DNA from 3 places in the Kitasatospora sp. NPDC007106 genome. Region 2 is predicted to be linked to each of the others. Evidence: riboswitches for the same ligand, from Rfam matches in the RefSeq annotation. Region 2 holds a riboswitch; each other region holds the start of a gene.
The links. Region 2 has a riboswitch for thiamine pyrophosphate ahead of ABZ641_RS14115 (cytosine permease). Riboswitches for the same ligand answer to the same signal wherever they lie in the genome.

Region 1: another riboswitch for thiamine pyrophosphate. It lies ahead of thiC (phosphomethylpyrimidine synthase ThiC); the one in region 2 lies ahead of ABZ641_RS14115 (cytosine permease).
Region 3: another riboswitch for thiamine pyrophosphate. It lies ahead of thiO (glycine oxidase ThiO); the one in region 2 lies ahead of ABZ641_RS14115 (cytosine permease).

Annotation. Positions count from the first base shown of each region.
Region 1 is NZ_JBEYFP010000055.1:14,016-16,274, forward strand. Features, by position in the region: gene ABZ641_RS08635 (SPFH domain-containing protein) at 1-842, opposite strand, end outside; gene ABZ641_RS08640 (hypothetical protein) at 1,002-1,205, opposite strand; TPP riboswitch at 1,304-1,435, shown strand; gene thiC (phosphomethylpyrimidine synthase ThiC) at 1,431-2,259, shown strand, end outside.
Region 2 is NZ_JBEYFP010000129.1:9,899-12,157, forward strand. Features, by position in the region: gene ABZ641_RS14110 (trypsin-like peptidase domain-containing protein) at 1-1,010, opposite strand, end outside; TPP riboswitch at 1,256-1,398, shown strand; gene ABZ641_RS14115 (cytosine permease) at 1,391-2,259, shown strand, end outside.
Region 3 is NZ_JBEYFP010000029.1:25,777-28,035, reverse strand. Features, by position in the region: gene ABZ641_RS05745 (FAD-dependent oxidoreductase) at 1-1,162, opposite strand, end outside; TPP riboswitch at 1,231-1,343, shown strand; gene thiO (glycine oxidase ThiO) at 1,338-2,259, shown strand, end outside.

The DNA.
Region 1 (2,259 bases), on a different contig from region 2:
TCCTTGCGGTCCGCCTCCAGCTCGGCGACCTTGGTCTCCTGGACGACGACCTCCTGCCGGGCCGCGGCCTGCGCCAGCGGACCGGCCTGGAACGCCCGGGCCTGCGCCGTCTCCAGCTCGGCCTGGTAACCGGCCTGCTGGATACCCGAGTTGCGGGTGGCCTCGGCCTTGCGGGCGAACGCCTCCTGCTCGGCCTCGGTGGCCCGGCGGTCCGCCTCCGCGGCGGCGATCCGGGCGTCCCGCTGCACCGCGGCGGCGTGCGGGGCGGCCAGGTTGGTGATGTAGCCGGTCGGGTCGAGGATCTCCTGGATCTGCAGCGAGTCGATGATCAGGCCGAGCTTCTCCATCTCGCTGCCGGACGCGGCCCGGGTCTCCCCGGTCATCCGCTCCCGGTCACGGATCATGTCCTCGACCGTCAACCCGCCGACGATGGACCGCAGATGGCCGGCGAAGACGTTGTGGACCCGGTGGCCCATCATCTTCTGCTGGTCGAGGAAGCGGCGGGCGGCATTGGCGATCGACACCGGGTCGTCGCCGACCTTGAAGATCACCACGCCCTTGACGTGCACCGGGATGCCCTGCGACGTCACGCACTCGACGTCCAGCTCGGCCTCGTTGAGGTCCAGCGAGAGCCGGCGCACCACCTGGACACCGGGCAGCACCAGCGTGCCGCGCCCGGTGACGATACGGAACCCGAGCCCGTCCGCGACCCCTTCGGAGCGGTGCCGGGACCCGGAGATGATCAGTGCCTCGTTCGGCTCGGCGACCCGCCACATGAGCTTGAAGAGCACGACCAGGACGACGATGGAAGCCACGACGGCCCCCGCGATGCCGATCAACATCGGCTGATTCCCCCTTCAGGGCACGCCGGTGTCCCGTGGCTGCGCTCTGGTGTGCAGGAAGGCGCGGTAGCCGGCGGCAGCAGGAGATTCTGCGCCTGTCGTGATCGCCGGGGAAGGGCCCGGCGGCCGTGTTTCGCCCAGGAGTGCGTCAAGATTCCGTCAAAGGACCGCCGCGACGTACACCGTGCGCGGCGGCTGGTACTCCACGACCACCACCGGGGTGCCCACCACCAGCTCCTCGCCCGGCACCGCCGGATACGCGAGGAAGGCCTCCGTCCCGTGCCGTTCGGGGACGAACACCATCACCTCGCCCACCAGCCCCGGCCCCGTCCGCCCGGTCACCCGCCCTGTGCTGCCCACCATGCCGGCCAGTCTGCCGCGCCCGTCCACTGGCCGGAACCCGTCTGGACCTGCCACGACGCTGCCGCTACGGTGTTGACGTCTTGCTGCAGGCATCCGCCTGCAGCCAACGGGAGCTCGGAGCACCGGGCTGAGAGGGCGCTGAAGGGTCCGCGGTACACGGACCGACCGCTGCGCCGACCGCAGGAACCTGACCGGGTAATGCCGGCGTAGGGAGTAGAGGGTCTCATGACCACCTTTGAAGCACAGCCGCAGTCTGTCTCCGGCCGGGGCGTCAGCAGCGCGTCCACCGGCTACCCGACCCCGGCCTGGCGCAAGGCCCACCGCGAGGGCAGCCGCCCCGACCTCCGGGTGCCCTACCGGGAGGTCCTCCTCACCAACGGCCGCACCGTCCCGCTGTACGACACCTCCGGCCCGTACACCGACCCCTCCTACGAGCCCGACGTGCGGCGCGGCCTGCCCGCCCTGCGCGACGCCTGGATCCGCCAGCGCGGCGACGTCGAGGAGTACGAGGGCCGCGAGGCCCGCCCCGAGGACGACGGCATCAAGCACACCTCGCCGCGCGGCGGGAACCTCCGCAACCTCGACGCGGTCTTCCCCGGCCGCCCGCGGCGCCCGCTGCGCGGCCGGGCCGGCGCCGCCGTCACCCAGCTCGCGTACGCCAAGCAGGGCGTGATCACGCCCGAGATGGAGTTCGTGGCGCTGCGCGAGGGGCTCGCCCCGGAGTTCGTCCGCGACGAGGTCGCCCGCGGCCGGGCCGTCATCCCGGTCAACGTGAACCACCCCGAGGTCGAGCCGGCGATCATCGGCACCAACTTCCTGGTGAAGATCAACGCCAACATCGGCAACTCCGCGGTCACCTCCTCGATCGAGGAGGAGGTCGAGAAGATGACCTGGGCGACCCGCTGGGGCGCCGACACCGTCATGGACCTCTCGACCGGCCGCAACATCCACACCACCCGCGAGTGGATCCTGCGCAACTCCCCCGTGCCGATCGGCACCGTGCCGCTCTACCAGGCGCTGGAGAAGGTCGACGGCCGGGCCGAGGACCTCAGCT
Region 2 (2,259 bases):
GGGACGAGCTTGTCCTTCGGCGGGTTGTCGAGCTTGATCACCGCGACGTCGTAGCCCTGGGCACGGCCGACCACCGAGGCGGTGTAGGACGAGCCGTCGGAGAACTTCACGGTGAGCTTGCCGCCAGAGGCCGCCGGGGCGACCACGTGGTTGTTGGTGAGGATGTGGCCCTCGGTGTCGAAGACGAAGCCGGTGCCGGTGCCGGACTCCTGCGAGCCCTGCGCCTTGATGGTGACGGTGCTGGGCAGCGCCTTGGCGGCGATGCCGGCGACCGAGTCCGGGGCGCGGTCGGTGACCTTGCGGCTGTCGCTGACGCTGACGGTGGTGCTCGTCCGGCTGGTGCCGTCCGAGCTGTCGCCGCCGCTGACCGCTGCGCCGATGGCACCGCCGGCCACGCCGGCGACCAGGGCGACCGCGGCGATCAGGGCGACGAGGCCGCCGCGCTTGCGGCGCGGGGCCGGGCCGCCGACCGGCGGGTACGGGTACCCGGGGCCGCCGGGCTCGCCCGGGTTGCCGGTGCCGCCGGGGCCGCCGGCCGGGTGGCCCCAGCCGCCGACGGGGTGGCCGGCGCCGAACGGGTGGTGCGCCTCGCCGGGCGGCGTGGGACCGGCCGGCGGCGGGGCCGCCGGGGTGCCGTACGGGTCGGTGGCCGCGGCGGGCGGCGCGTACGGGTTGGCCGGCTGCGGCTGGGGCTGGCCCGGGGCGGCCGCCGCCGCGGGCGGCGGGACGTCGGCGTACGGGGAGCCGGCGGGGACGGCCGGCGGCGGCGCGTCCAGGTACGACGGCGCGGCCGGGGCCGCGGGCACGACCGGCGGCGGGGCGTCGATGTACGAGGTCGCGGCCGGGGCCGGCTCGCTCAGCTTGGAGAGAGCGAGCGTGGGCGCGGACTCGACGACCGGCGGCGGCGGGGCCGCCGCGGTGTCAGGAGCCGGACCCACCGTACGGGGCTCGCCGGAGGGCAGCTGCTCCTCCTGCGGCCCGGTGGACCCACTCGCGTGCTCGTTGCTCACGGACGACCTCCATAGCTGACAGATCCTTGGCCCATAGTGTTTCGCATGGCTGATTCGGTTGCCGTAAGGAGCCTTCTGAAGAACGGCTAAGAATCCTTAGCCGTCCCTGACAGGATGCGTCCGACCTGCGGCGGAACGCGAAAGGCGGGGTGCGGCACGCGGCCGGCGGGCCGCCGTCCCGCGATGCGGAACGGAAACCTCCGGCCCTTGGCGTGCGCGGCAGGGTTCGTTAGCCTGTCGTCCTCATCTGAACACGCGGGAGCTTGGACCTTCCAGGCTGAGAGTGCGCCGATCGACCGGCCGGGCGGAGTCCGGGCCGGACGAGGGGGCGCTGACCGCCTGAACCTGTCCGGGTAATGCCGGCGTAGGGAGTACCGGCCATGACGGCTGTTTCGCCTGCCCCTGTTCCCGGTGTCGAGGCCGGCCGGCGCGTCGAGGCGCCGCTCGTGCTGGACACCGCCCCGCCGCGGACGCTCGACTTCCGCGCCCAGTTCGCCCTCTGGGCCAACCTCGGGGTCAGCCTGATCGGCTTCCAGAGCGCCGCCACCGTGCTCGGCACGGCCGGCCACGAGCTGTCCTTCGCGGCGGCGGTCACCGCGATCGTCACCGGCACGGTGATCGGCACCGCGATGCTCGGCGTCGCCGCGCTGATCGGCGCCCGCACCGGCGCCCCCGCGATGGCGGTGCTGCGCGGCCTGTTCGGCACCCGGCTGTCGTACCTGCCGACGGTGCTGAACATCCTGCAGTGCATCGGCTGGGGCGTCTTCGAGCTGATCGTGATCGCGGGCGGCGCCCAGACGGTGGCGGGCACCCAGGGCTGGCGCTGGCTGTTCGTGCTGCTGGCCGGCGTGCTGACCACGGCGCTCACCATCTGGCCGCTCGGCTCGATCGCGGTGCTGCGCAAGTACGTGGCCGTCGCGGTCGGCGTGGCGATGGTCTACTTCACCGTCCAGCTGGGCCGGCAGGGCTTCCCCGACCCGGGCGCGGGCAACTGGGACGGCTTCCTCCCGGCGACCGACGCGATCATCGCGGTGTCGATCTCCTTCGTGCCGCTGGCCGCGGACTACACCCGGCACGCGCGCACGCCCGGTTCGGCGTACTGGGGCACCTTCGCCGGCTACTCGCTGGCGCAGGTCTGGTGCTACGTGCTCGGCCTGATCGCACTGCTGCAGTCCGGCGGCGACACCTCGAAGATCTTCTCCTCGTTCACCGGCGTCGCGGCCGGCTGGGCCTTCCTGCTGGTGCTGGT
Region 3 (2,259 bases), on a different contig from region 2:
CGCGGGCGCGGTCCAGCGGGGTGCCGCGCTCGATCAGCCGCTTCGCCTGGTTGAGGTCGCGGGGCCGGTCCACGGCGAGCAGGGCGACGGCGGCGCCGCCGCGCAGCCACAGCACCGACCAGGACGGCTCCTCGGGGCTGCCGCGCCACAGCAGTTCGTCGGCGTCGGCGTGCCGGCCGGCGTACTGGACCATGCGGCCGAACTGCTCGGACCAGAAGTACGGCACCGGGTCGTAGGGGGTGTCGGAGCCGAGCAGCGAGGCGGCCGCGGCGGCGCCGGACTGCAGGGCGTGGTCCCAGTGCTGGACGGTGAGCCGGGTGCCGGACCGGTGCGAGGGGTAGGAGGTGCAGTCGCCGGCCGCCCACACGCCGGGGGCGCCGGTGCGCAGCCGCTCGTCGACCAGGACGGCGCCGGCCGCGTCGAGGGCGACGCCGGAGCCGGCCAGCCAGCGGGTGGCGGGGCGGGCGCCGATGCCGACGACGACGTGGTCGGCGTCGATCCGGCTGCCGTCGGCGAGCAGCAGGCCGGCGGGTTCGACGGCGGCGACGCCGGTACCGCAGCGCAGGTCGACGCCGGCGTCCGCGTACCAGCGGGCCATCAGGGCGCCGAGCTCGGCGGGCAGGGCGCCGGGCAGCGGTGCGGGGCCGGCCTCGACGACGGTGACGTGGCAGCCGAGCTGCCGGGCGACGGTGGCGGTCTCGGCGCCGATCCAGCCGGCGCCGACCAGGGCGATCCGGGTGCCGGGGGTGAGGTCGGCGCGCAGCGCGAGGGCGTCGTCGAGGGTGCGCAGCATGCGGGTGCCGGCGGCGGCGGGCAGGGTGACGGCCTCGGCGCCGGTGGCGATCACCAGGGCGTCGTGGGCGAGCGGGCCGGCGTCGGTGTGCAGGACGCCGGGTTCGAGGCCGGTGGCGCGGCGGCCGAGCAGCAGTTCGACGCCGAGCTGCTCCCAGTCGATGTCGAAGGCGGTGGAGTCGCTCTTGCCGAGCAGGACGTCCTTGGAGAGCGGCGGCCGGTCGTACGGGCGGTGCGGCTCGTCGCCGACCAGCGCGACCGTCCCGCGGAAGCCGCCCTGGCGCAGGGCGAGGGCGCACTGGGCGCCTGCCATGCCGGTGCCGGCGATCAGGACGCGGTCCGTTCCGTTCAGCTCTGCCACGGCGGCCACCCTATCGGCCGGGGTGTCCAGCCTGTGTACGCCCTTTCGGGGTCGGCGACACCCGGCGTTATGGTGGGTGCACACCACACGGGAGCCCGGTGCACCGGGCTGAGAGGCGGGCTGGAGCGGCCTGCGACCGTCCGAACCTGATCCGGGTCATGCCGGCGAAGGGAGAATCAGCGACGTGGCACGGTCCCATTCAGACGTGCTGGTGGTCGGCGGCGGCATCATCGGGCTCGGCGTCGCCTGGCGGGCGGCGCAGCGCGGCCTGGCCGTGGCCCTGGTCGATCCCGTGCCCGGCGGCGGTGCCGCGCAGGTCGCGGCGGGCATGCTGGCGCCGGTGACGGAGCTGCAGTACGGCGAGGAGCCGCTGCTGCGCCTGGGCATGGCGTCGAACGAGCGGTACGCCGCGTTCGCGGCCGAGCTGACCGAAGTGACGGGCCTGGACACCGGCTACCGGCGGACCGGGACGCTGGCGGTGGCGCTGGACGCGGACGACCGCGAGGAACTGCGCGAGTTGCACGCCTTCCAGGCCCGGCTGGGCCTGGACTCGCAGTGGCTGACCGGCCGGGAGTGCCGCCGGCTGGAGCCGATGCTGGCGCCGGGGGTGCGCGGCGGCCTGCTGGTCACCGGGGACCACCAGGTGGACGGGCGACGCCTCGCCCGGGCGCTGGTGGTGGCCTGCGAGCGGGCCGGGGTGGTGCTGCACCGGGAGTCCGCGGTCGAGCTGCTGGTCGAGGACGGCCGGGCGGCCGGGGTGCGGACGGACGGCGGCGCCGAGCTCGCGGCCGGACGGACGGTGCTGGCGGCGGGCTGCCGCAGCCATCTGCTGCCCGGTCTGCCGGAGGGGGTGCTGCCGCCGGTGCGGCCGGTGAAGGGCCAGGTGCTGCGGCTGCGGATTCCGGAGGCGTACCGGCCGTTCCTGTCGCGCAACGTGCGGGCGGTGGTCCGCGGGCAGCACATCTACCTGGTGCCGCGGGCGGACGGCGAGCTGGTGATCGGCGCGACCAGCGAGGAGCAGGGCTTCGACACCACGGTGACCGCCGGCGGGGTCTACGAACTGCTGCGGGACGCCCACGAGTTGGTACCGGGTCTGACCGAGCTGC